2 regions of the Cedecea sp. Ae19-4 genome follow, and region 2 is predicted to be linked to the other one. Evidence: predicted binding sites of a transcription regulator. Region 2 holds the regulator's gene; the other holds the start of a gene.

Region 1 (15,820 bases), on a different contig from region 2:
GCGCTAATTCTGCCTCTGGGGCCGCAAAATGCCTTCGTGATGAATCAGGGCATTCGTCGCCAGTACCATCTGATGATTGCTTCCCTGTGCGCGTTGAGCGACATCATTCTGATTTGCGGCGGGATTTTTGGCGGCAGCGCCATTCTGATGCAGTCTCCCTGGCTGCTGGCGCTGGTCACCTGGGGCGGCGTGGCATTTCTGCTGTGGTATGGCTGGGGTGCGCTGCGCACGGCGATGAGCAGCAACCTGGAGCTGGCTTCTGCCGAAGTGTTGAAGCAGGGGCGCTGGAAAATCGTGGTCACCATGCTGGCGGTGACCTGGCTCAACCCGCACGTCTATCTGGACACCTTTGTGGTACTTGGTAGCCTGGGGGGCCAGCTTGCGGACGAAGCAAAACGCTGGTTCGCGCTGGGAACCATTAGCGCCTCTATTCTCTGGTTTTACGGCCTGGCTATTCTTGCCGCCTGGCTGGCCCCTCGTCTTCGTACCGCAAAAGCGCAGCGCATTATCAACGGGGTGGTTGGGATTGTGATGTGGTTTATTGCCGCTCAGCTGGCCCGGGATGGCGTGCAGCACATCGCGGCACTCGTGGGCTAATTCGCCATAATCTGATAGACAAGTTACCATTACAGGCTAAGCTTGCTGGCAGACGTCGGGAGTTTGTTGATCGGCGTAATCACAGTGGAACGTAGCACGGAGGAGTTACAGTGAAGTTTAAAATTTTAGCATTAGCCGCGTTAATGGGATTAGGTTCTGTTTCTGTACAGGCGGGTGAGTTGCCAAACGGCCCTCACGTGGTCACCTCCGGGACAGCCAGCGTCGATGCCGTTCCTGATATCGCCACGCTCGCTATCGAAGTCAACGTGTCCGCTAAGGACGCCGCTTCTGCCAAAAAACAGGCCGACGATCGCGTGGCGCAATACCTGACCTTCCTGCAGAAAAATGGCGTAGAGAAGAAGGACATCAATGCCGCTAACCTGCGCACACAGCCAGAGTATGACTACCTGAAAGACGGTAAAACTCAGTTGAAGGGGTACCGTGCGGTACGCCAGGTGGAAGTCACGCTGCGTCAGCTGGATAAAATGAACGAGCTGCTGGATGGCGCGCTGAAGTCCGGTCTGAACGAAATCCGTTCCGTGTCGCTGGGCGTTGCGCATCCAGAAGAGTACAAAGACAAAGCACGTAAAGAAGCGATTAACGATGCAACCCGCCAGGCGAAGCTGCTGGCCGAAGGCTTTAACAGCAAACTGGGCCCGGTCTACAGCGTGCGTTACCACGTATCTAACTACCAGCCCGCGCCGATGGTTCGCATGATGAAAGCGGACGCGGCTGCACCGGCTTCCGCTCAGGATACCTACGATCAGCAGACTATTCAGTTTGACGATCAGGTCGATGTGGTGTTTGAACTGCAGGGCGCACAAACCCCTGCGGCACCTGCTCAGTAAGGTGTGATCTTCACCTTAACCCTCGCCGCAGCCGGCGAGGGTTAATCAAAGCGTTATTCCGTATCCTGCCTCAAGACCTTGTGCCCGTACTCCAGCAACGCATCCGTCACGTTGCGCATCATGCGGCTTTCCGGTGCAAAGCGGTGCCAGTAGAGCATGCGGCGCTGCAGCAGACCCGGTGTCAGGTCAATTAATTCCCCGCTATTTAACTCGCGCTCAATTTGTAGGTGCGGGATCATACAGCACGTTGTGCCCTGGCGAGCCAGCTGCACAAAGGCCTCCGAAGAGTTAACGATGTGGCACGGCACGCTGCCTGGGGACAGATCAAAGTTCTGCTGTAAAAATGCCTGATGCATATCGTCGAGATGATCAAAGGCTACGGCAGGGGCTTTTAGCAGCGCCGACCGCGTGACGCCATTCGGGAAATAACGCTCGGCAAAATCTTTCGACCCCACAAACAGATAGTCCAGCGCGCCCAGGCGATCCACCAGGCAGCTCGGCAGCGGCTGAGGTTGGATGGAAACCGCCCCAACCACTTCCCCGCGACGCAGGCGTTCCTGAGTACGGGTTTCATCTTCCACCTGAAGATTCAGGCGAATGGGGGAGTCGGCCAGAACCGGCGCAAGGGCCGGTAGCAGCCAGGTGGCCAGACTGTCGGCGTTAACTGCCAGCGAAAGCAGCAGCGGCGTGGAGCCGGTTTGCTCATCGCCCAGCCACTCTTCTTCCAGCAGTTCCACCTGACGTAAAAGTGCCAGCAGTTTTTGGCCCTGCTCGGTGGGGCGGGGCGGCACGGTACGCACCAACAATGGCTGGCCGAACATCGTTTCCAGTTGCTTAATACGTTGTGACACCGCCGACTGAGTAATGCACAGCTTCTGCGCCGCACGCTCAAATCCTCGTTCACGAATTACCGCATCCAGCGCCTGCAGCGTTCTGTAGTCCGGGCGTTTCATTGTTGTTCATCTGCTCCTGATTTCGTCGTGCAGCCACTATGACATAAATTTGCCGCTGATTCAGACCAAATCAGCAAGCTGACATTGTGTTTGAACGTGATGGGGTTTGCAGTGCGGCAAAGCCGGGGACATTTTTCCGCCGCATGCTCTATAATGCGCGTCAGTTTCCACATCACAGGCATAAAATTATGACGCAGGATGAACTGAAAAAAGCAGTCGGATGGGCAGCACTCCAGTATGTGCAGCCGGGCACCATTGTGGGCGTGGGCACGGGCTCAACCGCCGCGCATTTTATTGATGCTTTGGGCACCATCAAACACCAGATTGAAGGTGCTGTTTCCAGCTCCGACGCTTCTACCGCGAAACTGAAAAGTCTTGGGATCCCCGTGTTCGATCTCAACGAGGTGGATTCATTAGGCGTCTACGTCGACGGTGCCGATGAGATCAACCACCAGATGCAGATGATTAAAGGCGGTGGCGCAGCGCTGACTCGCGAGAAAATCATCGCCTCCGTTGCCGACAAGTTTGTTTGCATCGCGGACGCCTCCAAGCAGGTTGATATTCTCGGTAACTTCCCGCTGCCGGTGGAAGTGATTCCTATGGCGCGCAGCGCCGTCGCGCGTGAACTGGTAAAACTGGGTGGTCGCCCGGAGTACCGTCAAGGCGTGGTCACGGACAACGGTAACATCATTCTGGATGTGCATGGTTTGAGCATCATGGAACCGATGAAGCTGGAAAACATCATCAACGGTATGCCTGGCGTTGTTACCGTGGGCCTGTTTGCGAACCGTGGCGCGGATGTGGCGCTGATCGGTACCGCTGACGGCGTAAAAACCATCGTGAAATGATCTGACCGGGGCGCGTTCTGCGCCCCAAAAAACCGTATAAAAAATGACAAATTATTTTAACCGCATTTTTGGTGACATATATCACATTTCGGTAACAGTTCTGTGATTCATGCCTGGTTCACTCTCCCGCTCAGCATTTTATTCTGACTCTCGCCGCCTTATTCCCGCCTGACGATACGGCGACGCAATCGTTCATATTGCCCCAAACGTAGATTTTGATATTTTGACAGAAGGGTAACTTATAGGCGATGGCGCATCACCGCCTAAAAACGAATACAACAGCACTGAAAATAGGGTCGGGAAATGGCAAAAGTATCACTGGATAAAGACAGAATTAAATTCCTGCTTGTGGAAGGCGTGCACCAGAAGGCGGTAGACAGCCTCCGTGCAGCGGGATACACCAACATTGAATTCCATAAAGGCGCGCTGGATTCCGAAGCGCTCAAAGAGTCGATCCGTGATGCTCACTTCATTGGCCTGCGTTCCCGCACCCATTTGACCGAAGAGATCTTTGCCGCGGCTGAAAAACTGGTGGCTGTAGGCTGCTTCTGCATCGGCACCAACCAGGTTGATCTGGATGCGGCGGCGAAGCGCGGTATTCCGGTGTTCAACGCCCCGTTCTCGAACACCCGTTCCGTTGCTGAACTGGTGATTGGTGAATTGCTGCTGTTGCTGCGCGGCATTCCTGAAGCTAACGCCAAAGCGCACCGTGGCGTGTGGAACAAGCTGGCGGTAGGCTCTTTTGAGGCCCGTGGTAAAAAGCTGGGCATCATTGGCTACGGCCACATCGGTACGCAGCTGGGGATTTTGGCTGAATCCCTGGGGATGCACGTCTACTTCTACGATATCGAAAACAAGCTGCCGCTGGGCAACGCGACTCAGGTTCAGCATCTCTCCGACCTGCTGAATATGAGCGATGTGGTTAGTCTGCACGTGCCGGAAAACGCCTCCACCAAAAACATGATTGGCGCGAACGAGCTGGCCTTGATGAAGCCGGGCTCGCTGCTGATCAACGCCTCTCGCGGTACGGTGGTAGATATTCCTGCTCTGTGCGGTGCGCTTTCGAGTAAGCATCTGTCTGGTGCGGCTATCGACGTCTTCCCGACCGAACCGGCCACCAACAGCGATCCGTTTAACTCTCCGCTGTGCGAGTTTGACAACGTGATCCTGACCCCGCACATCGGCGGTTCAACTCAGGAAGCGCAGGAAAACATCGGCCTGGAAGTGGCGGGCAAACTGGCGAAATACTCGGATAACGGCTCTACGTTGTCTGCGGTTAACTTCCCGGAAGTTTCTCTGCCGCTGCACGGGGGCACCAGCAGCCGCCTGCTGCACATTCATGAGAACCGCCCTGGCATTCTGACCGCGCTTAACCAGATCTTTGCTGAGCAGGGTATCAACATTGCCGCTCAGTTCCTGCAGACCACGCCGCACATGGGTTACGTAGTAATTGATATTGATGCGCCGGAAGATGTGGCTGAGAAAGCGCTGAAGTCAATGAAAGCGATTCCGGGCACCATCCGCGCCCGTCTGCTGTACTGATCTGACCATGGCCTCTTCCCCGAAGGGGGAAGGGGCATCACCACTGCCAAAGGCGCGATGGCGTCACCACGGCAGGCAAAGGAATATCCCACTGTTCTACCGGCAACGTCTCCACCTGCTGGCAATCATGCGCCAGGCCAACCGGGTAGAAACCGTGCTGCTGCCAGTGCTGCAGCGTTCTGTCGTAAAACCCGCCGCCCATCCCCAGACGCTGGCCTGTTTCATCGAAGGCAACCAGCGGCGTGACCAGTACATCCAGCTTATTCAGCGGCAGCACGTCGCGAATATCCAGCTTAGGCTCAAGAATTTTCAGGCGATTGGTGACCAGGTGACTTTGCGGCGTGTAGCGTAAAAACAGCAGGTTGCCGGGGCTAAAAGGATGAAGCACCGGGAGATAAACGTTTTTGCCTGCCCGCCATAAAGCCTGAATCAGCGGAGTGGTATTCAGTTCCCCGTCGAACGAGAGAAACAACGCTACGGTCTGAGCACGAATGACCGGCTCAAACGCCAGCATGCGTTCAGCAGCCTGTAGGGCAAAGGTTTGTTGTTCTGGGGGAGTGAGCGACCGGCGTCGCTGCCGAATCGTTTGGCGAATGTCCTGACGAAGCGTTGAGGTTAACGGGATATGCGTCATGATGGCCGGGTAGTAAAGAGGGAATCTCCGAGATGCCGCCGCAGGCTGTAACCCTTGAACCCTTGGTTCAAGGTGAGTGTGTCGTCATGGTTTTAAGGCTTCTCGGACGGACCGAGCATGCTCACCAACCGCGGAGCGCCACACTCTTGTGGTATGAAATATCGGCTCAGGGGACTGGCCCGCTTGCAAACATCTCAGAGAAATTTTGTCTTCGAAGTTACTCTACCACAGTCAACTGCGAAGTGTTATTCAAACTTTGGACCCTGTCGGTCTGCAATGCGACCTTGCTCAAGCAATGCTTGTTCGATGGTCTGCTGTAGCATCCGAATACGCTCTTCCATATTGGCGGCGTAGTCACGGGTTTTCGACTTTTCCTGAGCCAGTTCGTAGCAAATGTTAAGTGCTGCGATGAACACCAGCTGCTCGGTATTTGTGACTCTAGTGCGAACTTTTAAATCTTGCAACCGCTGATTCAGCTCTTCCGCAGCCTGATTCAGCGCATCCTGTTGTTCAGGCGGACAATTCACGCGCAATGAACGACCGAAAATTTGAATATCGACTGGTTGTGCAGACATGCCACCTTCCTGCTGTTTACTCGCCTGCCTTTACGCTACCGGCCCCGGTAGCGGAAGGGGCGCCACTATAGCTATCCCGATATCAAGATACAAGCCCTTTTCTGGTATCTGCGGGGGTCCTGGTGGTAGCATAACACACACTATTCCTGCCAACGATGACGAATGCGCATGTCAATACAGAACGCAATGCCGGACTACGACTTAGTCGGCCAACTTTTGAACCAACAGGGCGTGGGTCTGACGCCTGCAGAAATGCACGGCTTGATCAGCGGCATGCTGTGCGGTGGTAACAAAGACACCAGCTGGCAAACGCTGTTACATGACCTGACCAACGAAGGCCTGGCCTTTAGCCAGAACCTAGCTGATCCGCTGCGTCAGATGCACGGCGCCATTGGCGATGCGCTGGAAGACGAAGGCTTCCTGTTCCAGCTTTATCTGCCGGACGGAGATGATGTCTCCGTTTTCGATCGCGCCGATGCGCTTTCCGGCTGGGTAAACCACTTCCTGCTGGGCCTTGGCGTCATGCAGAGCAAGCTCGACAAAGTCACCGGTGAAACCGGCGAAGCCATTGACGATCTGCGTAATATTGCCCAGCTGGGTTACGACGAGGACGAAGACCAGGAAGAGCTGGAGATGTCGCTCGAAGAGATCATTGAATATGTGCGTGTTGCCGCGCTGCTGTGCCACGACACCTTTACTCACGCGGCACCGACCGCGCCAGAGGTACGCAAACCTACGCTCCACTAACGATCAAAAAATCAGGAGATGTGATGACCCAGCAGGAATTTCTTCGCCGCCGCCAGGCGCTACTGGCGAAAATGGTGCCCGGCAGCGCTGCGTTAATTTTCGCGGCTCCGGAAGCGACCCGCAATGCCGACAGCGAATACCCTTATCGGCAGAGCAGCGATTTTTGGTACTTCACCGGCTTTAACGAGCCGGAAGCCGTGCTGGTGCTCATTAAAAGCGATGAGTCGCATAATCACAGCGTGCTGTTCAACCGCGTGCGGGATAAAAGTGCAGAAATTTGGTTTGGCCGCAGGCTTGGCCAGGACGCTGCCCCGCAGAAGTTAGGGGTGGATCGCGCGCTGTCCTTCAGCGAAATCGGTGAGCAATTACATCTCCTGCTAAACGGTCTGGATGCGGTTTACCACGCTCAGGGCGAGTACGAATATGCGGATAACATCGTTTTTGCCGCGCTGGATAAGTTGCGTCGTGGTTCGCGTCAAAATCTCGCTGCGCCCGCAACCCTGACCGACTGGCGTCCGACGGTACACGAACTACGCCTCTTCAAATCCGAAGAAGAGATTGCCGTTATGCGTCGTGCCGGCGAGATTTCCGCGCTGGCGCATACTCGTGCCATGCAGGCCTGCCGCCCGGGAATGTTTGAATATCAGCTCGAGGGTGAAATTCACCACGAGTTTACTCGCCACGGCGCGCGTTATCCTTCGTACACCACTATTGTGGGTGGCGGTGAGAACGGTTGCATTCTGCACTACACCGAAAACGAAAGTGAACTGCGCGACGGAGATCTGGTGCTGATAGACGCCGGATGTGAATACCAAAGCTACGCCGGAGACATCACGCGCACTTTCCCTGTTAACGGCAAATTCAGCCCGGCGCAGCGTGAAATTTACGACATCGTGCTGGAATCGCTCGAAACCTCGCTAAAACTCTACCGGCCGGGCACGTCCATGCAGGAAGTGACGACGGAAGTGGTGCGCATCATGGTTAAGGGGCTGGTGAAGCTCGGTATTCTGAAAGGCGATATCGATCATCTGATCGCCAATAACGCCCACCGCGCGTTCTTTATGCATGGCCTGAGCCACTGGCTGGGGCTGGACGTGCACGACGTGGGCGCTTACGGGCAGGACAGGTCACGCGTGCTGGAGCCGGGTATGGTCATCACCGTCGAACCTGGGCTTTATATTGCTCCGGATGCGGACGTGCCCGCGCAGTATCGTGGCATTGGCATCCGCATTGAAGACGACATTGTGATCACCAAAGACGGCAACGAGAACTTGACCGCCAGCGTGGTGAAGTCGGCAGACGATATCGAAGCGCTGATGGCAGCGGCGCGTCAGCCATGAGCGTCATCATTGTTGGCGGTGGGATGGCGGGGGCGACGCTGGCATTAGCCATATCGACCCTCACCCAGGGGAAATTGCCGGTGCACCTCATCGAGGCGATTGCCCCGGACTCAGCCGCTCATCCGGGGTTTGATGCCAGAGCCATCGCGCTCGCCCAGGGCACCCGGCAGCAGTTGGCCCGCATTGGCGTATGGTCTGCGCTCGTCGACTGCGCCACGGCAATTAAAACCGTGCACGTCAGCGACAAAGGCCACGCCGGCTTCGTCACCCTTGAAGCTGAGGATTACCAGATTGATGCGCTTGGGCAGGTTGTGGAGCTGCACGACGTCGGGCTGCGTCTTTTTAGCCTGCTGCGTAAAGCGCCTGGCGTAACGCTGCACTGCCCGCAGCGCGTTTCGTCGTTTACCCGGCATGAGCATAGCGTGCAGGTTGTGCTGGATAACGGCGTTGAGCTGCAGGGCAACGTTTTGGTTGCCGCGGATGGCACCCGTTCTAAGCTGGCGGCACAGTGCGGCATCACCTGGCAGCCGCAGAGCTACCAGCAGATCGCCGTGATTGCCAACGTCACTACTTCTGAACCCCATCATGGCCGGGCATTTGAGCGCTTTACCGAATTCGGGCCAATCGCCATGCTGCCGATGTCCGACGGGCGCTGCTCGCTGGTCTGGTGCCATGCGCTGGATGCCCGTGACGAGGTTGAAAGCTGGAGCGAAGCAGCGTTTTGTCAGCAGCTTCAGCGTGCCTTTGGCTGGCGGCTGGGGCGAATTACCCATGCAGGCATTCGTCATCATTATCCTCTGGCGTTACAACAGGCTTCTCAGACCGTATCCCATCGCCTGGCGCTGGTAGGCAATGCCGCGCAAACGCTGCATCCGATAGCCGGGCAGGGGTTCAACCTTGGCCTGCGCGACGTTATGTCGCTGGCTGAAGGGTTGGCAGAGGCGCACGCTGCAGGCACGGATGTCGGCAGCTTCCCGGTTCTGGCTGCTTATCAGCAGCGCCGTGCCGCAGATAAAGCGGCAACCATTGGCGTCACTGACGGGCTGGTTAAGCTGTTTGCTAACCGCTGGGCACCGCTGGTGGCGGGCCGTAACCTTGGCCTGATGGCGATGGAACATTTTACTCCGGCACGAGACGTGCTGGCTCAGCGCACCCTGGGTTGGGTGGCGCGTTAAAGGAGAGTCAATTTGCAAAGCGTAGATGTGGCGATTGTCGGCGGCGGCATGGTGGGGCTGGCGGTGGCCTGCGGACTTCAGGGCAGCGGCCTGCGCGTTGCGGTCATTGAAAGTCATCTTCCCCAGCCGCTCGGGCCTGACGCTGCCCCGGAACTGCGCGTTTCGGCTATCAATGCGGCGAGCGAAAAGCTGCTGACGCATTTGGGCGCGTGGCCAAAAATCAGCGAGCGAGCCAGCAGCTATCACGGGATGGAAGTCTGGGAGCGAGACAGCTTCGGGCAAATCGCCTTTGATGATAAGAGCTTCGGTTTTAGCCACCTGGGGCACATCATCGAAAACTCGGTGATCCACCAGGCGCTGTGGCAACGTGCGGAGCAATGCAGCGACATCAGCCTGATGGCACCCGTGGACATTCACCAGGTCGCCTGGGGTGAAAACGACGCGTTCCTGACCCTGAAAGACGGCACAATGCTAACTGCAAGGTTGGTGGTGGGCGCAGATGGCGCCAACTCCTGGCTGCGGGACAAAGCCGATATCCCGCTGACGTTCTGGGACTATAACCATCATGCGCTGGTAGCGACGATTCGTACCGCCGAGCCGCATCAGGCCGTCGCACGTCAGGTGTTCCACGGCGAAGGCATTCTGGCATTTCTGCCGCTTTCTGACCCACATCTTTGCTCTATTGTCTGGTCGCTGTCGCCGGAAGAAGCGGCTCGTATGCAGCAGGCCGACGATGAAGCGTTTAACCAGGCGCTTTCCGTTGCGTTTAACATGCGTCTCGGCCTGTGTTCTGTTGAAAGCGAGCGCCGCACCTTCCCGTTGACGGGCCGCTACGCCCGCATCTTTGCCGGCCATCGTCTGGCGCTGGTGGGCGATGCCGCCCATACCATTCACCCGCTGGCCGGGCAGGGCGTCAACCTCGGTTTTATGGATGCCGCGGAATTGATTGCGGAAATTCGCCGCCTGCATCGCGAAGGCAAAGATTTTGGGCAGCATCTCTACCTGCGTCGCTATGAGCGCAGCCGCAAGCACAGCGCGGCGGTGATGCTGGCCAGTATGCAAGGCTTCCGCGATTTGTTCGCCGGCAGCAACCCGGCGAAAAAACTCCTCAGAGATATTGGCCTGAAGCTTGCCGATACGCTGCCGGGAGTTAAACCTCAGTTGGTTCGCCAGGCGATGGGGTTGCAAGATCTGCCATCCTGGCTGCAATAAATACTCGTCATACTTCGATCTACACGGGGGTGAGCAGTACTCACCCACCTGATGGAATCTATAGTGATAACCCCGTCACATTTCCCTTCCCGATGACCGGGAAGGGTATCTGCTCCCTCGTTTGAAATATTCTAATCTCAGGACAAATCTCGGATTACATTTTCTAATCTTACAAATTATGCGATGTAGTCAATTTGTTTCTGAAATGGTCGTAAATGTTAGCCAGTGCTAAATTCGACACTAAATACCTGCTGTTAATGTGGAGTGAATCGCATTTTTACAGTCAATTACTCTGCACACTTCCTCTCTCATTTTGGTCATAAGCTAATGCAATGACCGTTTTTCGCTTATGGTTTACGCCCCCGTTCGGTGGTAAGTTCAGGTCAAAGGTAACGTTTGCGTCGCTATCGGGGAACGGTGGCGATGCCGGGTTTCGTCTGACGGTTGGCAAAGCCAAATCCGCCTTGCCACCAGATGGTTAAAGAGGAAAAGATGACTCAACAGACCCCCTTATTTGAACAGCACACGCTCTGCGGTGCCCGCATGGTTGATTTCCACGGCTGGATGATGCCGCTGCACTACGGCTCGCAAATTGATGAGCACCACGCCGTACGCACCGACGCCGGTATGTTCGACGTGTCGCACATGACCATCGTCGATCTGCACGGCAGCCGTACCCGCGAGTTTCTGCGTTACTTAGTCGCCAACGACGTCGCCAAACTCACCCAGCCGGGCAAAGCGCTTTACACTGCCATGCTCAATGCTTCCGGCGGCGTGATTGACGACCTGATTATCTATTTCCTCACCGAAGACAATTTCCGCCTCGTTGTTAACTCCGCTACTCGTGAAAAAGACCTTGCCTGGATCAACCAGCACGCTGAACCGTTTGGCGTGTCCGTCACCGTGCGTGACGACCTGGCGCTGATTGCCGTTCAGGGGCCGAATGCGAAGGCCAAAGCCGCCACGCTGTTTAGCGAAGCGCAGCGTAAAGCCGTTGAAGGCATGAAACCGTTCTTTGGCGTGCAGTCCGGTGATTTGTTTATTGCCACCACCGGCTACACCGGCGAAGCGGGCTATGAAATTGCGATGCCGAACGACAAGGCCGCGGGATTCTGGGCGCAGCTGGTTGAAGCGGGCGTTAAGCCTTGCGGCCTGGGCGCTCGCGACACGCTGCGTCTTGAAGCTGGCATGAACCTTTACGGCCAGGACATGGACGAAGGCGTTTCTCCACTAGCCGCGAACATGGGCTGGACCATCGCGTGGCAGCCTGAAGATCGTGATTTTATTGGCCGTGAAGCGCTGGAAGCACAGCGCGCGAACGGTACCGAAGAGCTGGTTGGCTTGATCATGACCGAAAAAGGCGTATTACGTAATGAGCTGCCGGTACGGTTTACCGACGCGCAGGGCAATACGCACGAAGGGGCAATCACCAGCGGCACCTTCTCGCCAACGCTCGGCTACAGCATTGCGCTGGCTCGCGTCCCGGCGGGCATCGGTGAAACGGCGATCGTGCAGATCCGCAACCGCGAAATGCCGGTCAAAGTCACCAAACCTATTTTTGTTCGCGCCGGTAAGCCGGTCGCGCTTTAAATTTTGAAATCAGGTATCAGGAGAAAACAATGAGCAATGTGCCGAACGAACTGAAATACAGCAAAGAGCACGAATGGCTGCGTAAAGAAGCTGATGGCAGCTACACCGTAGGCATCACCGAACACGCACAGGAACTGCTGGGCGACATGGTATTTGTTGACCTGCCTGAAGTGGGCGCCACCGTTTCTGCCGGTGATGATTGTGCCGTTGCTGAATCCGTGAAAGCGGCTTCTGACATCTACGCCCCAATCAGCGGTGAAATCGTTGCGGTCAACGACGCGCTGAGCGACAGCCCGGAGCTGGTCAACAGCGAACCTTACGGCGAAGGCTGGATCTTCAAAATTAAAGCCAGCGACGAAGCACAGGTTGCCGCGCTGCTGGATGCTTCTGCCTATGAAGCACTGTTAGAAGACGAGTAATTTTTAAACCCCTCTCCCTGGTGGGGAGGGGAAACCATTTCAGGAATCACCGCTCATGACCCAGTCTTTACGTCAGTTAGAGAATCACGAAGCGTTTATCGATCGTCACATTGGCCCGGACGCGCAGCAGCAGCAAGAGATGCTGGAGACCGTCGGCGCGAAGACGCTCCCCGACCTGATCGCCAGCATTGTCCCGCAGGATATTCAGCTTGCTGAGCCGCCTCAGATTGGCGCCGCGGCGACCGAGTTTGCGGCCCTGGCAGAGTTAAAAGGCATTGCCAGCCGCAATAAACGCTTCAAAACTTACATTGGCATGGGTTACACCGCGGTACAAACGCCGCCGGTGATTCTGCGTAACATGCTGGAAAACCCAGGCTGGTACACCGCCTACACGCCTTACCAGCCTGAAGTTTCCCAGGGGCGTCTTGAAGCGCTGCTGAACTTCCAGCAGGTCACGCTTGACCTGACCGGCATGGATATCGCTTCCGCTTCTCTGCTTGATGAAGCTACCGCGGCAGCCGAAGCCATGGCGATGGCTAAGCGCGTCAGCAAGCTGAAAAACGCTAACCGTTTCTTCGTGGCCTCTGACGTTCATCCACAAACGCTGGACGTGGTGCGTACCCGCGCGGAAACCTTCGGTTTTGACGTCATTGTCGATGATGCGGCGAAAGTGCTGGACCATCAGGATGTGTTCGGCGTGCTGCTTCAGCAGGTGGGCACCACCGGCGAAGTGCATGATTACACGGCTCTGATTGCCGAGCTGAAACAGCGCAAAGTTGTGGTCAGCGTAGCCGCAGATTTCATGACGCTGGTGATGCTGACCGCGCCGGGCAAACAGGGCGCGGACATTGTCTTCGGCTCTGCCCAGCGCTTCGGTGTCCCAATGGGCTACGGCGGCCCGCACGCGGCGTTCTTCGGCGCTCGCGATGAATTTAAACGTTCCATGCCAGGCCGTATTATCGGCGTTTCCCGCGATGCCGCTGGCCGCACCGCGCTGCGCATGGCGATGCAAACCCGCGAGCAGCACATCCGCCGCGAGAAGGCGAACTCCAACATCTGTACTTCCCAGGTGCTGTTGGCGAACATTGCCAGCCTGTATGCGGCCTTCCACGGCCCGGCTGGCCTGAAACGCATTGCAGGCCGAATCCACCGCCTGACCGACATTCTGGCCGCTGGCCTGCAGCAGAAAGGGCTGGTTCTGCGCCACAAACACTGGTTCGACACCCTTTGTGTTGAAGTGGCTGATAAAGCCGCCGTGCTGGCGCGTGCCGAAGCGCGTGAAATTAACCTGCGTAGCGACATCCTGAACGCGGTAGGCATCACTCTTGATGAAGCCACCACCCGTGAAGATGTTGTTGCTCTGTTCGACGTGCTGCTGGGCGATGCTCACGGCCTGGGTATCGACAAGCTGGATCGTGACGTTGCCAACGACAGCCAGTCCATTCCGGCTCCGATGCTGCGTGATGACGAGATCCTGACCCACCCGGTCTTTAATCGCTACCACAGCGAAACCGAGATGATGCGCTACATGCACTCTCTGGAGCGTAAAGATCTGGCGCTCAACCAGGCGATGATCCCGCTCGGCTCCTGCACCATGAAGCTGAACGCCGCGGCCGAAATGATCCCGATCACCTGGCCGGAATTTGCCGAGCTGCACCCGTTCTGCCCGGCAAACCAGGCCGAAGGCTACCACCAGATGATCGCCCAGCTGTCCGACTGGCTGGTGAAACTGACCGGCTACGACGCGCTGTGCATGCAGCCGAACTCCGGCGCCCAGGGCGAATACGCTGGCTTGCTGGCTATCCGCCGCTACCACGAAAGCCGCAACGAAGGCAGCCGCAACATCTGCCTGATCCCAAGCTCTGCGCACGGTACCAACCCGGCTTCGGCGCAAATGGCGGGTATGGAAGTGATCGTCGTGGCCTGTGATAAACAAGGCAACATCGATCTGCAGGATCTGCGTGTTAAAGCTGAACAGGCGGGCGAAGCGCTCTCCTGCATCATGGTGACTTACCCGTCCACTCACGGCGTGTACGAAGAAACGATCCGCGAAGTGTGCCAGATCGTGCATCAGTTTGGGGGCCAGGTTTACCTGGACGGCGCTAATATGAACGCCCAGGTGGGGATCACCACGCCGGGGTATATCGGCGCGGACGTTTCACACCTCAACCTGCACAAAACCTTCTGCATTCCGCACGGCGGCGGCGGCCCGGGCATGGGCCCAATCGGCGTGAAAGCGCATCTGGCTCCGTTTGTACCGGGCCACAGCGTGGTGCAGATTGAAGAGATGCTGACCCAGCAAGGCGCGGTTTCCGCCGCCCCGTTTGGCAGCGCCTCTATTCTGCCAATCAGCTGGATGTACATCCGCATGATGGGCGCGGACGGCCTGAAGAAAGCCAGCTCCGTAGCGATTTTGAACGCCAACTACATCGCGACCCGCCTGAAATCCGCGTATCCGGTGCTGTACACCGGCGCGAATGGCCGTGTGGCTCACGAATGTATTCTGGATATTCGTCCGCTGAAAGAAGAAACCGGCATCAGCGAGCTGGATATCGCCAAGCGCCTGATCGACTTCGGCTTCCACGCGCCAACCATGTCGTTCCCGGTAGCGGGCACGCTGATGGTTGAGCCAACCGAATCCGAAAGCAAAGTGGAGCTGGACCGCTTTATTAATGCGATGCTGTCCATCCGCAGCGAAATCGACCGCGTCGTTGCAGGCGAATGGCCGCTGGAAGACAACCCGCTGGTGAACGCGCCGCACACTCAGGATGAAATTGTTGCCGAGTGGGCGCACCCGTACACCCGTGAACTGGCGGTCTTCCCGGCAGGTCACGGCAATAAATACTGGCCAACCGTGAAGCGCCTTGACGACGTTTACGGCGACCGCAATCTGTTCTGCTCCTGCGTGCCGATGAGCGAGTACGAATAGTTTTTACAGATTGAATCAAGGGCACTTCGGTGCCCTAAAGACTGCTGACAATCCTCTGGTGATAGTAGAAATGCTAGACGATTCGTCAAAAAAATAAGGAAAATCAATTTATTGATTTTCGGCTGATAATCACAAAGAGGAAAAAACCACGCTTTTTTCCTCTTTGTCATCAACCTTAAGGGCACTTCGGTGCCCTTTCTTGTTTCTGGAGAGTCACATGAAGATAGCTTTGGTTACCGGCGGCAGCCGGGGAATGGGTAAAGCAACCTCGCTTTTGCTGGCTCAGCATGGTTATAAAGTGGTGGTGAACTACCTCCGCAATAAGCAGGCTGCGGATGAAGTGGTCAAGACGATCATTGCCCAGGGCGGAGAAGCGCTGGCGCTGCGGGCGGATATTGCCGATGAGCTGCA
Region 2 (15,820 bases):
GGCCCGACGCCGTGGTGGAAACGGTTAGGCTGCTCGGCGAACCATCGGTCCCAGATGGTTTCAGATTTGCCAAAGTTCAGCGCTTCGCCCTCGGTTTGTGGGCCGGAGGCTGCGCTGCCCCACCAGAAATGCTCAGGAAATGCGTATTTCATCGTTGTCCTCACGGTCTGACCTGCCATCTCCGACAGGCAATCATTGATACGGCTAATGCCCAGATTGTCTGTGATTGATGAAACCGGTTTCCATCCCAGGAAATGATATCTGTTAAGCAGATCAAGCCGCTAAGCGCAGGCAGGGCTAAACCTGTGAGGTTAATCACATTGGTGCGCAAAGAGAGACAATTGCAAAGAAGAAAACCCGGCATTCACCGGGTCTGTTTTAACGGGGTACGCGCAGGCCGTGCTCAATGCCCCGGCTGAAAACAACCTGCCAGAGCTGAATGTCGCGCGCCCGGAAAGCGCCGGCGCAGGCATTCAGGTAGTAGCTAAACATCCTTTTAAAGCGCTCAGAATAGTTGCCTTCGATTTCTGACCAGGTTGCCAGAAAACGCTCGTGCCAGGCCATCAGCGTTTTGTCATAGTCGGCGCCGAAGTTGTGCCAGTCTTCCATCACAAAATGCGGTTCGCTGGCCTCGGCAATCTGCCGCACCGACGGCAGGCAGCCATTAGGGAAAATGTACTTATTGATCCACGGATCGACATTATTGTCGGTCTTTTTAGAACCTATTGTGTGTAGCAGGAAAATGCCGTCCGGCTTGAGGTTGCGGTCGGCAACGTCAAAGTAGGTGGCATAATTTTTAGGCCCGACGTGCTCAAACATGCCGACGGAAACAATGCGGTCAAATTGTTCGTTCAGGTCGCGGTAGTCCTGTAAAAGGATGGTGACATCCAGGCCTTTGCAACGCGCCTGCGCCATTTTTTGCTGTTCTGCTGAGATAGTCACACCAAAGACGGATACGCCATAGTTGCGTGCTGCAAACTCGGCCAGACCGCCCCAGCCGCAGCCGATATCCAGCAGCTTCATACCGGGTTTCAGCTGCAGCTTTTCGCAGATCATTTTGAGCTTGGCATCCTGAGCGTCGCTGAGATTTGTCGCGTCTTTCCAGTAACCGCAGGAGTATTGCATGTGCTTGTCCAGCATCCGGCTGAACAGATCGTTGCCAAGATCGTAATGCTCTTTCCCGACTATCCATGCGCGCTTTTTAGACTGCAGGTTAACCAGTCTTGCCGCCGCAATGCGCAGGGTATCTTTGAAATGGTGGGGGAGTTGGTTTTCCAGCCCGGCACGCAGGACTTTAGTGAAAAAGATATCCAGCCGTTCACATTCCCACCAGCCGTCCATATAGCTTTCGCCAAGGCCGAGAGAACCTTCCTGCAGAACGCGTTTAAAAAAGTTCGGGTTTTTGACCTGAATATCAAAGGGGTTTGGGCCGTTGAGGGTGATACCTGCCCGGCTCAGCATTTCATTTGCGATACGATACCATTCGTTATCTCGTACGCTCACTTCTTCTATACACGATGAACTCATAGCTTCTCCATCACCTTGTTGTGATCAGAACCTTAAAACAGCGTAGACGCTATTCCCGGCTTGTGAGAACTCTCACGGAAAATTCCGCGTGCCTGATATCCGACGTAGAACAGAGAAAGGGGGGATTCTCCCTTACTGAAAGGCCATCCATGGAAAAACGGAAGCGCTCCGGCTTCCGCAAAATAAAATTGATAAGGCTTATCGTAGAACCGCAATTACTATAAGCCCGTTTAATTGAGGGTTCAATGGAATATTGTTAGCAAGCTAATCACACAACATTCACATTATCATGCAGGTTACTGTGCGCGGGACAGCTCGATGTGGCCCTTGTTGGGTGCTTCGCGTTGGGACGCGAGTTGCAGGGCATAGCCCAGACCAGCAAGCAGGACTGTCGCCAGCATCACGCTGGTGGTGGTCAGCAGCGGCGTAGTGACCAGCCAGGAAACCATTAAGCTTGCCAGGAAGCAAAGCCCAAGCTGCAGGGTGTTTTGCAGGGCTGCGGCTTTCCCGGTTGCCTGCGGGAAAGGCAGCAGGGCCGAGGACACCACGATAGGGTAGATGGCGCCGTTCGCCGCGGCCATCACGCAGAACGGAATAAGCAGCAGCGTCAGATCAGCATGGCCGCTCACCGCCACGCCCCAGGTGGCGACCACGCTCAGGGTATACAGCGCCAGCAGCCACGGAAGTAGCTGTTTGCCACTCCACTTTTGCAGCGCGCTGCGGCAGCCATAGCCACCAACCAGGAAAGCGACAGTCTGCGGCATGTAGCTCAGGCCAATCGCCGCGGGGCTGTAGCCCATCTCATTCAGAATAAATGGCGAGCCGGTAAGCCAGGCGAAAAAGCTGGCGGAACAGGCGGCGTAAATCAGCACGTTGCCACCGTAAACGCGGGAACGTAATAAAGAGAAGAAGCTGACTTTATTGTCTTCGGTTTGCCCGTGGTGCTGAGTCCGGGGCTTGAGGCGCAGCGTGGGGATCATCAGCAGCAAAGCGACGGCGAACAGCACGGCAAAAATAGCCTGCCATTCAAAATGGTTCAGCAGCCAACTGCCGAGCAGCGGGGCCAGCGCCGGAGAAAGCCCGACCAGCGGCATGATGGTGGCAAAAATGCGGCCAGCGCGGTTGGCGGGATAATAATCAGTCACCAGGGCCTGCCAGCTAACGGCGGCTGAGCAAACGCCCACGGCCTGAACAAAGCGCAGCACCAGCAGCGTGGTGGCATCCTGCACCCAAAGCATTCCGATACAGCCGGCGGCAAACATGGCCAGGCCAATCAACAGCACAGGTTTACGCCCGAAGCGGTCGGAAAGCGGGCCCCAGATTAGCTGGGCAAAAGCAAAGCCGGCGAGGAACAGGCTCAGGCTGGCACTCACGGCGGAGGCGGTGGTACCCAGATCTTGTTGAATGGCGGCAAAGGCGGGCAGGTACATGTCGGTGGCCAGGAAACCCAGCACGCTCAGCCCCGCAAGCCAGATAAGAAATCCCTTTGATGGTTGCATATTTCACTCTTGATTTTGATAGCAGGTTAACGGGGCAGGAGTCTACGGAGTGCAAAACCGCTTGTGAAACGCTAATATTTGCAAATTGCATTCAAATTTTTTGCAGGCAGAAATATGTGGTCTGAATATTCGCTGGAAGTGGTTGATGCCGTGGCGCGAAACGGCAGCTTTAGCGGTGCAGCCCTGGAGCTGCATCGCGTGCCTTCTGCCATCAGCTACACGGTGCGTCAGCTTGAAGAGTGGCTGGCCGTGCCGCTGTTTGAACGGCGTCATCGGGACGTTGAACTGACCGCCGCCGGGGCGTTTTTTCTCAAAGAAGGTCGGTCTGTTATCAAAAAAATGATGGCAACGCGCCAGCAGTGCCAGCAGATAGCCAACGGCTGGCGTGGGCACCTGTCCATTGCGGTAGACAATATCGTTAAACCTGAGCGTACTCGCCAGCTGGTGCTGGATTTTTATCGTCATTTCCCGGATATCGAGTTAAGGGTTTCCCAGGAAGTGTTCAACGGCGTGTGGGATGCGCTTGCCGACGGGCGAGTTGAGGCGGCGATTGGCGCCACGCAGGCTATCCCGGTCGGGGGGCGTTACGCTTTTCGGGACATGGGGGCGCTAAGCTGGCGCTGCGTGGTTTCCGCTGACCATCCGCTTGCGCAACGGGAAGGTATCATTCTGGATGATGACATTCGTCCCTGGCCATCCCTTGTGCTGGAAGACACATCCCGTTCGTTACCCAAGCGCATTACCTGGCTGCTGGACAACCAACGCCGCGTGGTGGTGCCGGACTGGGCGTCGGGGGCGGATTGCCTGACGGCGGGATTATGCATTGGTATGGTGCCGACGCACATTGCCCAGCCGTGGCTCGTCAGGGGCGACTGGAAAGAGCTGATGCTGGAGAATCCATTCCCGGACGCGGCCTGCTGCTTAACCTGGCGGCAGGATGATGCTTCGCCCGCTTTGAGCTGGCTGCTGGACTATTTGGGTGACAGTGAGACGATGAATCAGGAGTGGCTGCAGGAGCCGGGTAACACATTCCCGGCCCCGAAGAGGCTTAGCGGCGGTAATCGCGGAACGGGCCGTCGGCAACCGAGCGGCGTTCAATCAGACGAGGATGGACTTCAATCGTCTGCGACTCTTCGCGCTTATTAATGATGCGGTCGAGCAGCATGTTAAACGCTGTTTCGCCCAAACGCTCTTTCGGCTGGTGGATTGTGGTCAGCGCTGGAGAGAAATAGCGGGCGTTGCGCACGTTGTCGTAGCCGATGATAGAAATGTCCTGCGGCACGCGCAGCCCCATTTCGTCTGCGGCGCAAATTGCACCCATCGCCATAATATCGCCGCCGCAGAAAACGGCGGTAGGGCGATGCGGCTGGTTAAGCAGTTGCTGCATGGCGCGATAACCAGACTCTGGTTCGAAATCACCCTGAACCACCCAGTTATCCGGCACTTTGATATTGGCTTCTTCAAGCGCCTTCAGGAACCCTGCATGGCGGCCGCCGCCGGTATTTCGCTCCAGCTGACCCGGAATAGCACCGATATCGCGATGGCCACGTTCAATCAGGTAGCGGCCCGCAAGGTAGCCGCCGTGGAAGGCGTTATCGACCACGGAATCGGTAAAGTCCGCACGAGCTTCGCCCCAGTCCATCACCACCATCGGAATATGGCGGTACTCTTCCAGGGTTGAAAGCAGCGTCTCAGGGTATTCGGAACACATGACCAGCAGCCCATCCACGCGTTTTTGCGCCATCATGGACAGGTAAGCGCGCTGCTTTTCAAAGTTGTTGTGCGCGTTACCCAGAATCAGGGTGTAGCCCTTGGCGAAACAGCTGTTCTCAACGGATTCAATAATTTCCGCAAAATAAGGGGCTTCGCTTGAGGTGGCAAGCAGGCCGATGGATTTGGTGTGGTTGACCTTCAGGCTGCGAGCCACGGCGCTAGGCGAATAGTGCAGCTCTTTGATGGCTGCCCAGACGGCGTTGCGTGTCTCTTCCGCCACAAAACGGGTCTTGTTAATGACATGTGACACAGTGGTAGTGGAAACGTTTGCGCGCTTCGCTACGTCCTTAATCGTTGCCATTAGATGTCACTCCAGACCATATCGTAAACTCCTGATAACTCATGTGTTAAACGTTTGCCTTCGCTAACTCCTGGGGCAACACGTTGGTTGCAGGCCTGTCGGGGATGCGACATACAGCGGGAGGAGGGCGTTGCCGGGCGATACGCGGTAAATTAGCGAAGGATTTTGGCTTATCCCGGGGCAAAGTGGAAGAGGGAAAACCGATATCTGTGCAAATCCAGCAGGATTTTTATCGCTAATTGTGGGAAAATCACCCCACATACACTTTGTAGGGAAATAAAAGGAGCTTACGATGAGTACCGATCTGAAGTTTTCCGTGGTGACTACGGTTATCGTACTGAGTCTGATTGTTGCCGGGGCGCTAACCGCCGTCCTGCACTGATTTACAAAGGGCCGCTTTCGCGGCCCTTCTCGTATATAGAAGAAAAGCGTTGCTTCCCTCCTTCGTGGTTAACCGCTAAAAATCAGCCCGCCAGGTTTTGCGCAATAAATTCCCAGTTGACCAGCGCCCAGAAGTGGTCGAGATAAACCGGGCGCGCGTTGCGGTAATCGATGTAGTAAGCATGTTCCCATACGTCCACGGTCAGCAGCGGTTTTGCTCCGGTTGTTAATGGGGTACCTGCGTTAGAGGTCGAGACGATAGCCAGGCTGCCGTCGCTATTTTTCACCAGCCATGTCCAGCCGGAGCCGAAGTTTTTGATGGCCGCTTCGGTGAACTGCTTTTTAAAGGCTTCCACGCTGCCAAAAGCGTGGTTGATGGCTGCCAGCACGTCACCGGTCGGCTCCCCGCCGGCATTCGGCGCCAGGCAGTGCCAGTAGAACGTATGGTTCCAGACCTGGGCCGCGTTATTGAAGATCCCGCCGTCAGATCCTGTCACGATCTCTTCCAGCGTTTTACCTTCAAACGGGCTGCCTTTGATCAGATTATTCAGGTTAGTGACGTAGGTCTGGTGATGTTTGCCGTAATGGTATTCGAGTGTTTCGGCTGAGATATGCGGTGCCAGCGCATCTTTGGCATAGGGCAGGGCGGGTAGTTCGAACGACATGGCTTCACTCCTTGTTATTTTGCTTCACAATATAACTACATTTTGTGTGGTTATAAGGTTAGCAAATTACGAGAGTGCAAAAAAGCGCAATGAAACAACAAAATAAAACAGCCCGTGCCGGGCTGTTAATATTTTAATCAGTCTGATTAGCCCGAAAGGGCGCGATAAGATTAACGAATAGTTTTTGGCGTCATGACCCGGCGGGCGCCCACGTAATGGCGCTGCCAGTAATCTTCGCTCAGGGAGGTGATCTGAATATCGCGGCCGCTGCGCGGGGACTGAATAAACTTCCCGTTGCCAACGTAGACGCCAACGTGATCGGCGGTGCCACGGCCCTGGGTACGGAAGAACACCAGGTCACCGCTTTCCAGTTCGCCGCGGTCAACGGAGGAGGCATCGCGCAGGTGATACATTTCATTGGCGGTGCGTGGAATACGGATATTCACCAGATCTTTATAAGCGTAATAAATCAGCCCGCTGCAGTCGAAACCTGTGCGTGGGGAAGTACCTCCCCAGCGATACGGTTTTCCAATTTGCCCCATCAGCTTGTTCATGGCCGTTTTTTGCGCTTTCTGCACGCGCACTTTATGCGCCTGCGCGATGGTCAGATTTTTTTCCGACTTCACCTTAACGCACTGCTTTTTATGCCCTTTACGATGAGTGCATCTTTCAGTGTAGGCAACGGTGGCTGAGGCTGGCTGTAGGGCTAATTTCTGCGAGGTTTTTTTGCTGCTAGTTTTAGCGAGGGTGCTGCTTTTGCCTGAGGTGGTGTGTTTTGCCACTTTGGCTTTCGCCGGTGAGGTTGTTTTTTTACCGGACTTCTTTGTGGAGGCTGTGCTGACCTTCGGTTTTGCTTTTTCTTTGCCCTTGTTGCTTTTACTGGTTGTTGTCTTGGCCGGATGGCCTTTTTGTGCAACAGGATGGCGGGCGTGCTCGGACGCCTGCGCCAAAGGTGTATAGGGCAAAGCAAATAGCAGAGCACATAGCGTGATAGAGATTTTATTTATCCGCGCCACTCGTCAATCCCCTGATAAATGAAGACACGATGCTAACCATCATGCCTGCGTATGATTTTTGCGAAACCCGACGATTCTAATGCATAAAAGCCGATAATGTTAATAGGCAAATACTATTTAACGGTCAAAAGTGTAAGCTATAGCTAAAAAATTAGCCATTCCAGGGTGTTATCCGCTGTTTAATTGATCTTGAATGAAGCAAATTGCTCATTTTCGCGCGCCGTAAAAGTGTTATTCTTAAGGTATGTTTGCGCGCCAGGCGGGGGAAAGAGAAACCCTGATAAAAATGGTGTTTTCTGCCCGGGGCGCAACTGGCTACAATGGCAGGCTATTGCCGTATCAAGGTTTGAGGAAGCAAGACAATGAGCACTATTGAAAAAATTCAACGCCAGATCGCTGAGAACCCGATTCTTCTCTATATGAAAGGTTCCCCGAAGCTGCCGAGCTGCGGCTTCTCCGCTCAGGCCGTTCAGGCGCTGTCCGCCTGCGGTGAGCGTTTCGCCTATGTGGATATTCTGCAGAACCCGGACATTCGTGCTGAGCTGCCAAAATACGCTAACTGGCCAACGTTTCCGCAGCTGTGGGTGGACGGTGAGCTGGTCGGCGGCTGCGACATCATCATCGAGATGTACCAGCGCGGCGAACTGCAGGCGCTGATCAAAGAGACTGCAGAGAAGCACAAATCTGAAGAGCCAGGCGCAGAATAATTTCGCCAGCCAGTAAAAAAGCGACCCTCAGGTCGCTTTTTTTATGCTTCAGATTCCGGTTCGTCGGCCAGCGGCAGCGGCCAGCCGCCGAGGCGCTTCCAACGGTTGACTATTTCGCAGAACAGCAGGGCGGTTTGCTCGGTGTCGTACAGGGCGGAGTGGGCCTGCGAGCTGTCAAACTTCTGGCCTGCGGCGATGCAGGCTTTGGCCAGCACGGTTTGCCCCAGTACGAGGCCGCTCAGGGCCGCGGTATCAAACGTCACAAACGGGTGGAACGGGTTGCGTTTCAAAGAGGCTCGCTCTGCCGCCGCCATCATAAAGCTGTGGTCGAACGTGGCGTTGTGCGCCACCATAATCGCCCGGCTGCAGCCGCTGTCTTTAATGCCTTTTCGCACGGTTTTGAAAATCGCGTGCAGGGCATCGTATTCGCTGACGGCACCACGCAGGGGGTTATGCGGGTCAATACCGTTGAACGCCAGGGCTTCAGGCTGCAGGTTCGCGCCCTCAAACGGATCGACATGGAAGTGCAGCGTTTCGTCGGGGGATAACCAGCCGTCTTCATCCATCTTCAGGGTAACGGCGGCGATTTCCAGTAACGCATCGGTTTTAGCGTTAAAACCTGCGGTTTCAACGTCGATCACTACCGGATAAAAACCACGAAAACGGTCGCACAGGCCATGCAATTGCGTGTTGTCTGACATCAGCTTCTCTTAATACGGGGAAAATGCAGCGCGCATTATGGCAAATTTCGGGGAGTGTTGCAGTAAAGGCCGCACAACGTGCGCCTTCAGGGTGTGGATAACTCCCCAATAATAGGAGAGGCGGCCCGAAGTCATTATGAAATAAACCAGAAAAATCAATTCATTGATTTTCATCTGTTAACCACAAAGAGGGAAAAACCACGCTTTTTCCCTCTTTAGTTAGCAACAATCAGGGCGCACAACACGCCCCTTGTTTGACGCTAATCGCCTGAAAATCAGTTACCCAGGCCTTTGCCCGCGTGCTTCTCTTCGATCAGCTCGATTTTGTAACCGTCCGGATCTTCAACAAAAGCGATAACGGTGGTGCCGCCTTTTACCGGGCCGGCTTCACGGGTCACGTTGCCGCCGTTATTGCGAATGCGTTCACAGGCGTCTGCGGCGTTATCCACGCTCAGCGCGATGTGGCCGTAAGCGGTGCCCAGCTCATAGCTGTCCACGCCCCAGTTATAGGTCAGTTCGATAACCGCCGTGTCGCTTTCATCGCCATAGCCGACAAACGCGAGAGAGTATTTGTACTCGGTGTTTTCGCTGGTACGCAGCAGTTTCATGCCCAGCACTTTGGTGTAAAACTCGATGGAGCGTTGCAGGTCGCCAACGCGCAGCATGGTATGAAGTAGACGCATAAAATCCTCGTCGAATGAGACAGTTATTTCTGGAGTCGTTGAGTATAGCGGCGTTTGCGCGCCGCTATCAATGAAAGGTACTGCGGAGTTACAGCGTTGGGTAGTCGGTGTAGCCTTCCGCGCCGCCGCCATAGAAGGACTCTGGGCGCTGTGGGTTCAGCTCGGCATTTTTGTGCAGACGAGCGACCAGGTCCGGGTTGGCAATGAACGAACGGCCAAACGCGACGGCGTCGATCAGGCCTTTGCCGATCAGATCTTCCGCTTTCTCCGGGGTATAGGCGCCAGCGCCAACGATCACACCGCTAAAACGCTCACGGACTTTGGCACGGAATGCCTCGGTGTACGGTTCGCCACCGGCCCAGTCCGGCTCGGACATATGCAGATAAGCAATGCCGCGTTTGCCCAGCTCTTCAATCAGGTACAGCGCGTCAGCCTCTTCGTCCGGGCCGTTGTCCACGTTCTGGAAGGAGCCAATCGGTGATACGCGGATCCCGATGCGGTCGGCACCCCATTCTTTGATCCCGGCATCAACCACTTCCAGCACCAGGCGAGCGCGGTTCTCGCGGCTGCCGCCATATTCGTCGGTACGGTGGTTAGAAGAAGGAGACAGGAACTGGTGCAGCAGATAGCCGTGGGCAGAGTGCAGCTCAACCAGGTCAAAACCGGCGTCACGTGCATTGCCAATTGCCTGGCGGAAGTCATCCACGATGCCCGGAATTTCGTTCAGTTCCAGCGCGCGAGGCATGGAAGTATCTTCGCGAACGGCGTTGCCGTTTTCGTCACGCAGGGAGGTACGGGTCCCGGCACTCAGCGCGGAAGGCGCGACCGGAGCCTGCTGGCCTGGCTGGAGGGTAAAGTGGGAAATACGGCCGGTGTGCCACAGCTGCACCGCCATGTGGCCTTTTTCAGCGTGCACGCCAGCGGTGATTTTTTTCCACGCGGCGATTTGCTCTTCGCTGTGCAGGCCCGGAGCGCCGGCGTAGCCTTTAGCCTGGGCGGACATCTGGGTTGCTTCGCTGATGATAAGCCCGGCGCTGGCGCGCTGGCGGTAATATTCGCCCATCAGCGGGGTTGGGATATCCCCTGGCTCAATACTGCGCAGGCGCGTCAGCGGAGCCATAAAGATACGGTTTGGTACGGTAATAGCGCCAACTTTGAGCGGCGTAAACAGTTTATCTGCTGACATGGTGTTTCCTCAAGTAGACCGGTCGTCTAGTAATTCAGTAAATAAAAAACCTGTCAGGCGACAGGTTCTGCCAATAGGATTCTTACGTGTGCCAGCGCGCTTTCCAGCGGCAGCGCGCTGCGGGAAATTTTTGCCTGCAGGCTGGCGCCTACCCACAGCGAGTACAGCACCATGGCCTGCTCGAGCGCTTCGCCTTCAAAGCGCAGGCTTTTTTCGCTGCGGCCTTTCTCCAGGGCATCAGCAAGCAGAGTGATTAGCTGTGAGCCGCCGTTATTCAGCGCGCCGCGCATATCTTCCGAAAGATCGCAGACTTCTGCTGAAAGTTTCACTATCAGACAGTTACTCAGGTTTCCGCTCTGGCAGAAGTAGCTCAGCATATCCTGGTACCACTTCAGCAGGCGCTGGCGATAATTGCCTTCGCCGTGCGAAAAGTGTTCCGCCACGCGCAGATTAGAAGCCTGGTAATAGCGCTCCAGCATTGCCACGCCAAACGCTTCTTTTGAGCGGAAGTAGTGGTAGAAAGAGCCTTTGGGCACTTCTGCGGTGCGCAACAATTCGCTTAACCCCATGCCGGTAAAGCCCCGGGCAAGGCACAGCCGCTCGCCAATGGCGAGGAGATGTTCGCGAGTGTCGTGTTCAGGATGTCGATTCATGCACTCAAATGTAGTAGACCAGTCAGTCTAATGCAATAGGCGGCGGCCACTTTTTTGTGACCACCATCCCATTAGCGCCTGCGGCAGTCGGCAAGAATATCCGTATCTTTTTGATAAACCGAGGTATGAATATTCATCATACCGAGTAGGGTTGAGAACAAATTGTCCTGGGACACGGCGTCGCTGGCGGCCTTATTGGCCAGGCACTCGCTGTCCAGCGCAAAGCTTCGCTGGTAATCCTGTGACAGCCAGAACAGCAGCGGGATATGTGTCTGCTGCGAAGGCGCGAGCATATACGGCGTACCGTGCAGGTAAATCCCGCTTTCCCCGAGAGATTCCCCGTGATCGGCCAGGTAAACCAGCGCCGTATTCAGTTTATCCTGATGCTGTTTCAGCTTGTCGATAGTGCGGCTCAGCACGTCGTCGGTGTGCAGGATAGTATTGTCGTAGGTGTTAATCAGCGCCTGGCGGTCGCAGTCCTGAATTTGATTACTGTCGCAGGTGGGGGTGACGCGGCGAAAGCTGGTCGGATAGCGCTGGTAATAAGCCGGCCCGTGGCTGCCCATCAGATGCAGCACCAGGACGGTATCCCGCTGCAGGCCGTCGAGAACATTGTCCAGGCGGTGGAGCAGCACATCGTCAAAGCAGGCGCCGTCTTTGCAGTAAACGTCCAGCTTCCACTGGGTCATATCCGTATGCGGAACACGGTCGCAGGCGCCTTTGCAGCCGCCGTCGTTATCCCGCCACAGCACGTTCACGCCGCCGTGGGCTAATACGTCCAGCAGGCCTTCCTGGTGCCGGGCGAGATCCGCATCGTAGGTTTTACGCGGCATCACTGAGAACATACAGGGCACAGAAACCGCGGTTTCCGTCCCGCAGGACGAGGCATTCTGGAAGTAAATCACGCCCTGTTTTTTGAGCTGAGGATTGGTCTCACGCTCATAGCCGCCCAGCGAATAGTTCTCGGCTCTTGAGGCTTCACCGACGACCAACACCACCAGCGTTTTCTTCGGCTGCTGTTTAATCAGCGGGCCTCTTTGCGCGTCTTCGCCAATTTTAATCAGCGTCTGATCCCCGGCAAACCAGCGTTCTTTGCTGTAGCGGCTAATGGCACTGATGTAGTTTGCGGGCGTGACCATTTTCACCACGCTTTTATTGTTCCGGAACAGCGAAGCGTAGTCTTTGTAAAACACGGCGGCGATGAGGATTATCACCAGCAGTCCGGCGAGAATGCCGACCAGGCGAGTCAGCACGGTATGCCACCAGCGCGCCGGCTGAACCTTCACCAGGGAAAGCAACAGGGCGGGGATAATACCCAGCAAGGCCAGCCAGCTGACCAGCTGCGGCGTAACCAGCGCGGTGGCTTCCTGGGAATCTGTTTCAAACACGTTGACCATCATGTTTTTATCAATGACGGCGCCGTAGGTGAACATAAAATAGTTGCTGGCAGCGCAGCCGATGACCAGCAGCACCAGCACGGGTTTGCGCAGCCAGGGCAGGTTCACCACGCTGAAAATCATTAGCCAGCCGCAGAACAGTACCACCGGCACCGAAGCGGCAAACAGCCAGCTATGGAGCGAGTCCGGGGCAATTAGCTGCCAGCTGCGGTGGATAAAAAGAGAATTGATCAGCGTAAAGAAAAATGCGCAGCACAGGTTAAACTGCGCATCGTTACACTGTAACTTTTTTAAAAGGTTCATATAAGCCGTGAATACAAAACTGAATATGCGCTATCCTGGAGAGAGAAGATTAGTTGAACCTTAATTTTCAGCCGCTTTCAGTCGAGAGGCGATTTTTTAGCCGCCCCGCTTGCATCCGGGGCAGACTCAGGCTTCAATTGATGCAAAGTCGTTAATGAGGCGGGTTAGTGTCTGAGCAGCTAGAGTTCTTCCCCATTCAAAGCCCCTGCCGCGGGATCTGCCAGTCGGATGAACGCGGCTTTTGCCGTGGCTGTATGCGCAGCCGGGACGAGCGTTTCCAGTGGCAGCAAATGAGCGACGCCCAAAAGCAGGACGTGCTGCGCCTCTGCCGCCAGCGCTTATTGCGCAAGTTACGAGCAAACAAGCCAAATTCTCCTGAAGAACCTGAGCAGCCCTCACTGTTTTAATCATTCACCGCCGTTATACTCGGGGAAGATTTTTTCCTTTTTTGAGGTGATTTTTTTATGGTACAGCGTATTACGATTGCCCCGCAGGGCCCGGAGTTTTCACGCCTGGTGATGGGCTACTGGCGTTTGATGGAATGGAACATGTCCCCGCGCGAGCTGGCGAGCTTTATTGAAGAGCACGTTGAGATGGGGATCACCACGGCGGATCACGCCGATATTTACGGCGGGTATGCTTGTGAAGCGGCCTTTGGCGAAGCGATGCGTCTGGTGCCACATCTGCGCGGTAAAATGGAGATTGTCACCAAGTGCGGTATCGCCACCACCGCGAAGCCAGAAAATGCTCTTGGCCACTACATTACCGATCGCGATTACATCATCAGCAGTGCAGAAAGCTCGCTGAAAAAACTGGCCACCGACTATCTGGATTTGCTGCTGATCCACCGCCCGGACCCGCTGATGGACGCCGACGAAGTGGCGGAAGCCTTCACCGCGCTGCATCACAGCGGCAAGGTGCGCCATTTCGGCGTGTCTAACTTTACCCCGGCGCAATTCTCCCTGCTGCAGTCTCGCCTGCCGTTCACCCTGGCAACAAACCAGGTTGAGCTTTCACCGGTGCACCAGCCGTTGCTGCTGGACGGCACGCTCGACCAGCTCCAGCAGCTGCGCATTCGTCCGATGGCGTGGTCCTGCCTTGGGGGCGGCCGTCTGTTTAACGACGATGAATTCCAGCCGCTGCGCGCCGAACTGCAGAAAGTGGCGGAAGAACTTGGGGCCGACACCATCGAACAGGTGGTTTATGCCTGGGTGATGCGCCTGCCATCTTCCCCGCTGCCGATCATCGGGTCTGGCAAAATCGAACGTGTGCGCTCTGCCATTCACTCTCTGTCTCTGGAGATGACTCGCCAGCAGTGGTTCCGCATTCGTAAGGCCGCGCTCGGCTACGACGTGCCTTGATCGTTACTGACCGCCTGCCAGAGTTCCGGCAGGCGGTGCCTGTTCCAGCTGGGACAGCGAGCAGTAAAGCCGCCAGATAATGCCCGCCAGTTCCCGCGCCGCCGGGTCGTGATGATGCGACAGCGTGTCGCACATTCTTTGCAGTTCTTTCAGTGATTCCGCCAGCGGCCTTTGCAGTACACCCCGTTCACTCATCACATCCCGCAGGGTGTGCAGGCAAACGTCCCTGACCATCGACAGCGGGTCGGAGCGTGTTTCCCAGCCGCGCAGCTGCCAGACTACGTGCGAGCAGTTGAGCAGCACCACGCCCCAGCGCAGAAGCCAGCGGCGGGCCGCCTCTTCTTTGCTACTGCTAAGCTGGCTGATGTGGTGGTACACCAGCGATTCAAACTGGCTCTCGCTGTGCTGCGGTTTGCGGCTGAGCTGGTCGATAAACCCGCGCCGAAGCGCCCGGATATGGCGGCGGCTCCTGCGGGTGTCGGAGCTGGGGCGCAGTACCGAAAAAGCCAGCCATGAAATGCCCACGCCGAGGACTTTGGCGAGGTTGTCATTCATAAACCCGGCAAAGTCGTACACCGGCGGGTTGCTGACCGACAGAAACGATCCCATAAAGACAATGAGCTGCCCCCAAAGCGCGGCGCGCTTTGCCTGCTGGAGTTTCAGTAACTGCATGGTGAGCAGCAGCGGCAGCAGGAAAATAAGGAACTGCCACAGCTGGGTGACCTGAATCATCAGGCCAAATTTCACCAGGAAACTGAACAGCGACAGCCAAAGCAGCGTCCGCATCAGCAGCGTGAGCGAGCCGAGCGGCGAGGCGACTGAAGAGTAGAGCACACAGCTAATGGCGGCGAGGGACAGCGCGCCGCCGCCGGACTCCCACTGGGTACCGATACACCAGGCGCCGGTCAGGACGATCGTTGCAAAAGTGCGCACGGCACTCCACAGCGCTTCGGCATTGTCGGTATGGCGCGCCAGCGGCGGGGCTTCGGGCGGCGTAATTACTGATACCGGCGTGGCGTTTTCCAGCTCTCTTAGCCAGCGGCTGCTGTTGAGATAGAGCCAGCAGAAATAGCGCAGGCGGTGCCAGAATGCTTGATGGCGATAATCGTCCTGAGAATGAGGGGCGATGTGTTGCAGCAGCCGGGCAACGGTGTATTTATCGGCGTTGGGCTTGGCCAGCTCCCGCAGCAGGCTGTCCAGCACCGACCAGATATTGGCGGGTGCCTCCGGCCAGTTGAGCAGCATCCGACGCAGGCTGGATATCACGCTGGTCAGGCGCAATTGCTGGTGAAGCAGGTAGTTCAGCAGGTTGTTCTGGCGGCGGAAGCGATAGTGGCTCCAGAAAGCCTGAATGCGCAGCAGATTCATGGTCAGGATCTGGCCGATAATCCCTTCATGCGCGGTGCGAATGGCGTCGGTGGTTTCCGGCTGCCAGAGCAGGCTGGCGTGTTCGAGCAGCCGGGCGTGCATGTTTTTCAGGGCGCTAACCAGAGCGCTGCCGTCCGAGGTGCTGGGCAGCACCATCATCATAAAGCCGCCGCACAATATCCCGACCACCACCTCGCACACGCGGGCCTGGGCGATATCCCACAGCTCCGTTGATTCCACGGTATTGATCATCGGGAAGGCAATAATGGCGGCAGTGTACCCGGCGAGCATGAAGGCGT

Evidence for each region. Region 2 encodes PurR, which represses purine synthesis genes. Its sites were predicted from a motif close to CANGCAAACGTTTGCNTG; they were not measured.
Region 1: a site for PurR is predicted at 10,857-10,874, ahead of gcvT (glycine cleavage system aminomethyltransferase GcvT). Genes of this name have one in related genera too.

Annotation. Positions count from the first base shown of each region.
Region 1 is NZ_JBCHWG010000003.1:440,868-456,687, reverse strand. Features, by position in the region: gene argO (arginine exporter ArgO) at 1-597, shown strand, start outside; gene AAIE02_RS20055 (oxidative stress defense protein) at 708-1,445, shown strand; gene argP (DNA-binding transcriptional regulator ArgP) at 1,499-2,398, opposite strand; gene rpiA (ribose-5-phosphate isomerase RpiA) at 2,587-3,246, shown strand; gene serA (phosphoglycerate dehydrogenase) at 3,550-4,788, shown strand; gene AAIE02_RS20035 (5-formyltetrahydrofolate cyclo-ligase) at 4,826-5,422, opposite strand; RNA gene ssrS (6S RNA) at 5,443-5,626, opposite strand; gene zapA (cell division protein ZapA) at 5,668-5,997, opposite strand; gene AAIE02_RS20020 (YecA/YgfB family protein) at 6,166-6,744, shown strand; gene pepP (Xaa-Pro aminopeptidase) at 6,768-8,084, shown strand; gene ubiH (2-octaprenyl-6-methoxyphenyl hydroxylase) at 8,081-9,259, shown strand; gene ubiI (FAD-dependent 2-octaprenylphenol hydroxylase) at 9,272-10,471, shown strand; gene gcvT (glycine cleavage system aminomethyltransferase GcvT) at 10,964-12,061, shown strand; gene gcvH (glycine cleavage system protein GcvH) at 12,091-12,480, shown strand; gene gcvP (aminomethyl-transferring glycine dehydrogenase) at 12,536-15,409, shown strand; gene AAIE02_RS19985 (SDR family oxidoreductase) at 15,627-15,820, shown strand, end outside.
Region 2 is NZ_JBCHWG010000001.1:1,120,347-1,136,166, forward strand. Features, by position in the region: gene AAIE02_RS05385 (glycoside hydrolase family 1 protein) at 1-152, opposite strand, end outside; gene cfa (cyclopropane fatty acyl phospholipid synthase) at 379-1,527, opposite strand; gene punC (purine nucleoside transporter PunC) at 1,824-3,026, opposite strand; gene punR (DNA-binding transcriptional activator PunR) at 3,141-4,172, shown strand; gene purR (HTH-type transcriptional repressor PurR) at 4,075-5,100, opposite strand; gene cydH (cytochrome bd-I oxidase subunit CydH) at 5,393-5,482, shown strand; gene sodB (superoxide dismutase [Fe]) at 5,565-6,146, opposite strand; gene AAIE02_RS05420 (C40 family peptidase) at 6,317-7,162, opposite strand; gene AAIE02_RS05425 (Grx4 family monothiol glutaredoxin) at 7,525-7,869, shown strand; gene rnt (ribonuclease T) at 7,911-8,570, opposite strand; gene gloA (lactoylglutathione lyase) at 8,846-9,253, opposite strand; gene AAIE02_RS05440 (alkene reductase) at 9,342-10,439, opposite strand; gene AAIE02_RS05445 (TetR/AcrR family transcriptional regulator) at 10,493-11,092, opposite strand; gene eptA (phosphoethanolamine transferase EptA) at 11,164-12,792, opposite strand; gene AAIE02_RS05455 (DUF1289 domain-containing protein) at 12,960-13,199, shown strand; gene AAIE02_RS05460 (aldo/keto reductase) at 13,257-14,153, shown strand; gene AAIE02_RS05465 (FUSC family protein) at 14,157-15,820, opposite strand, start outside.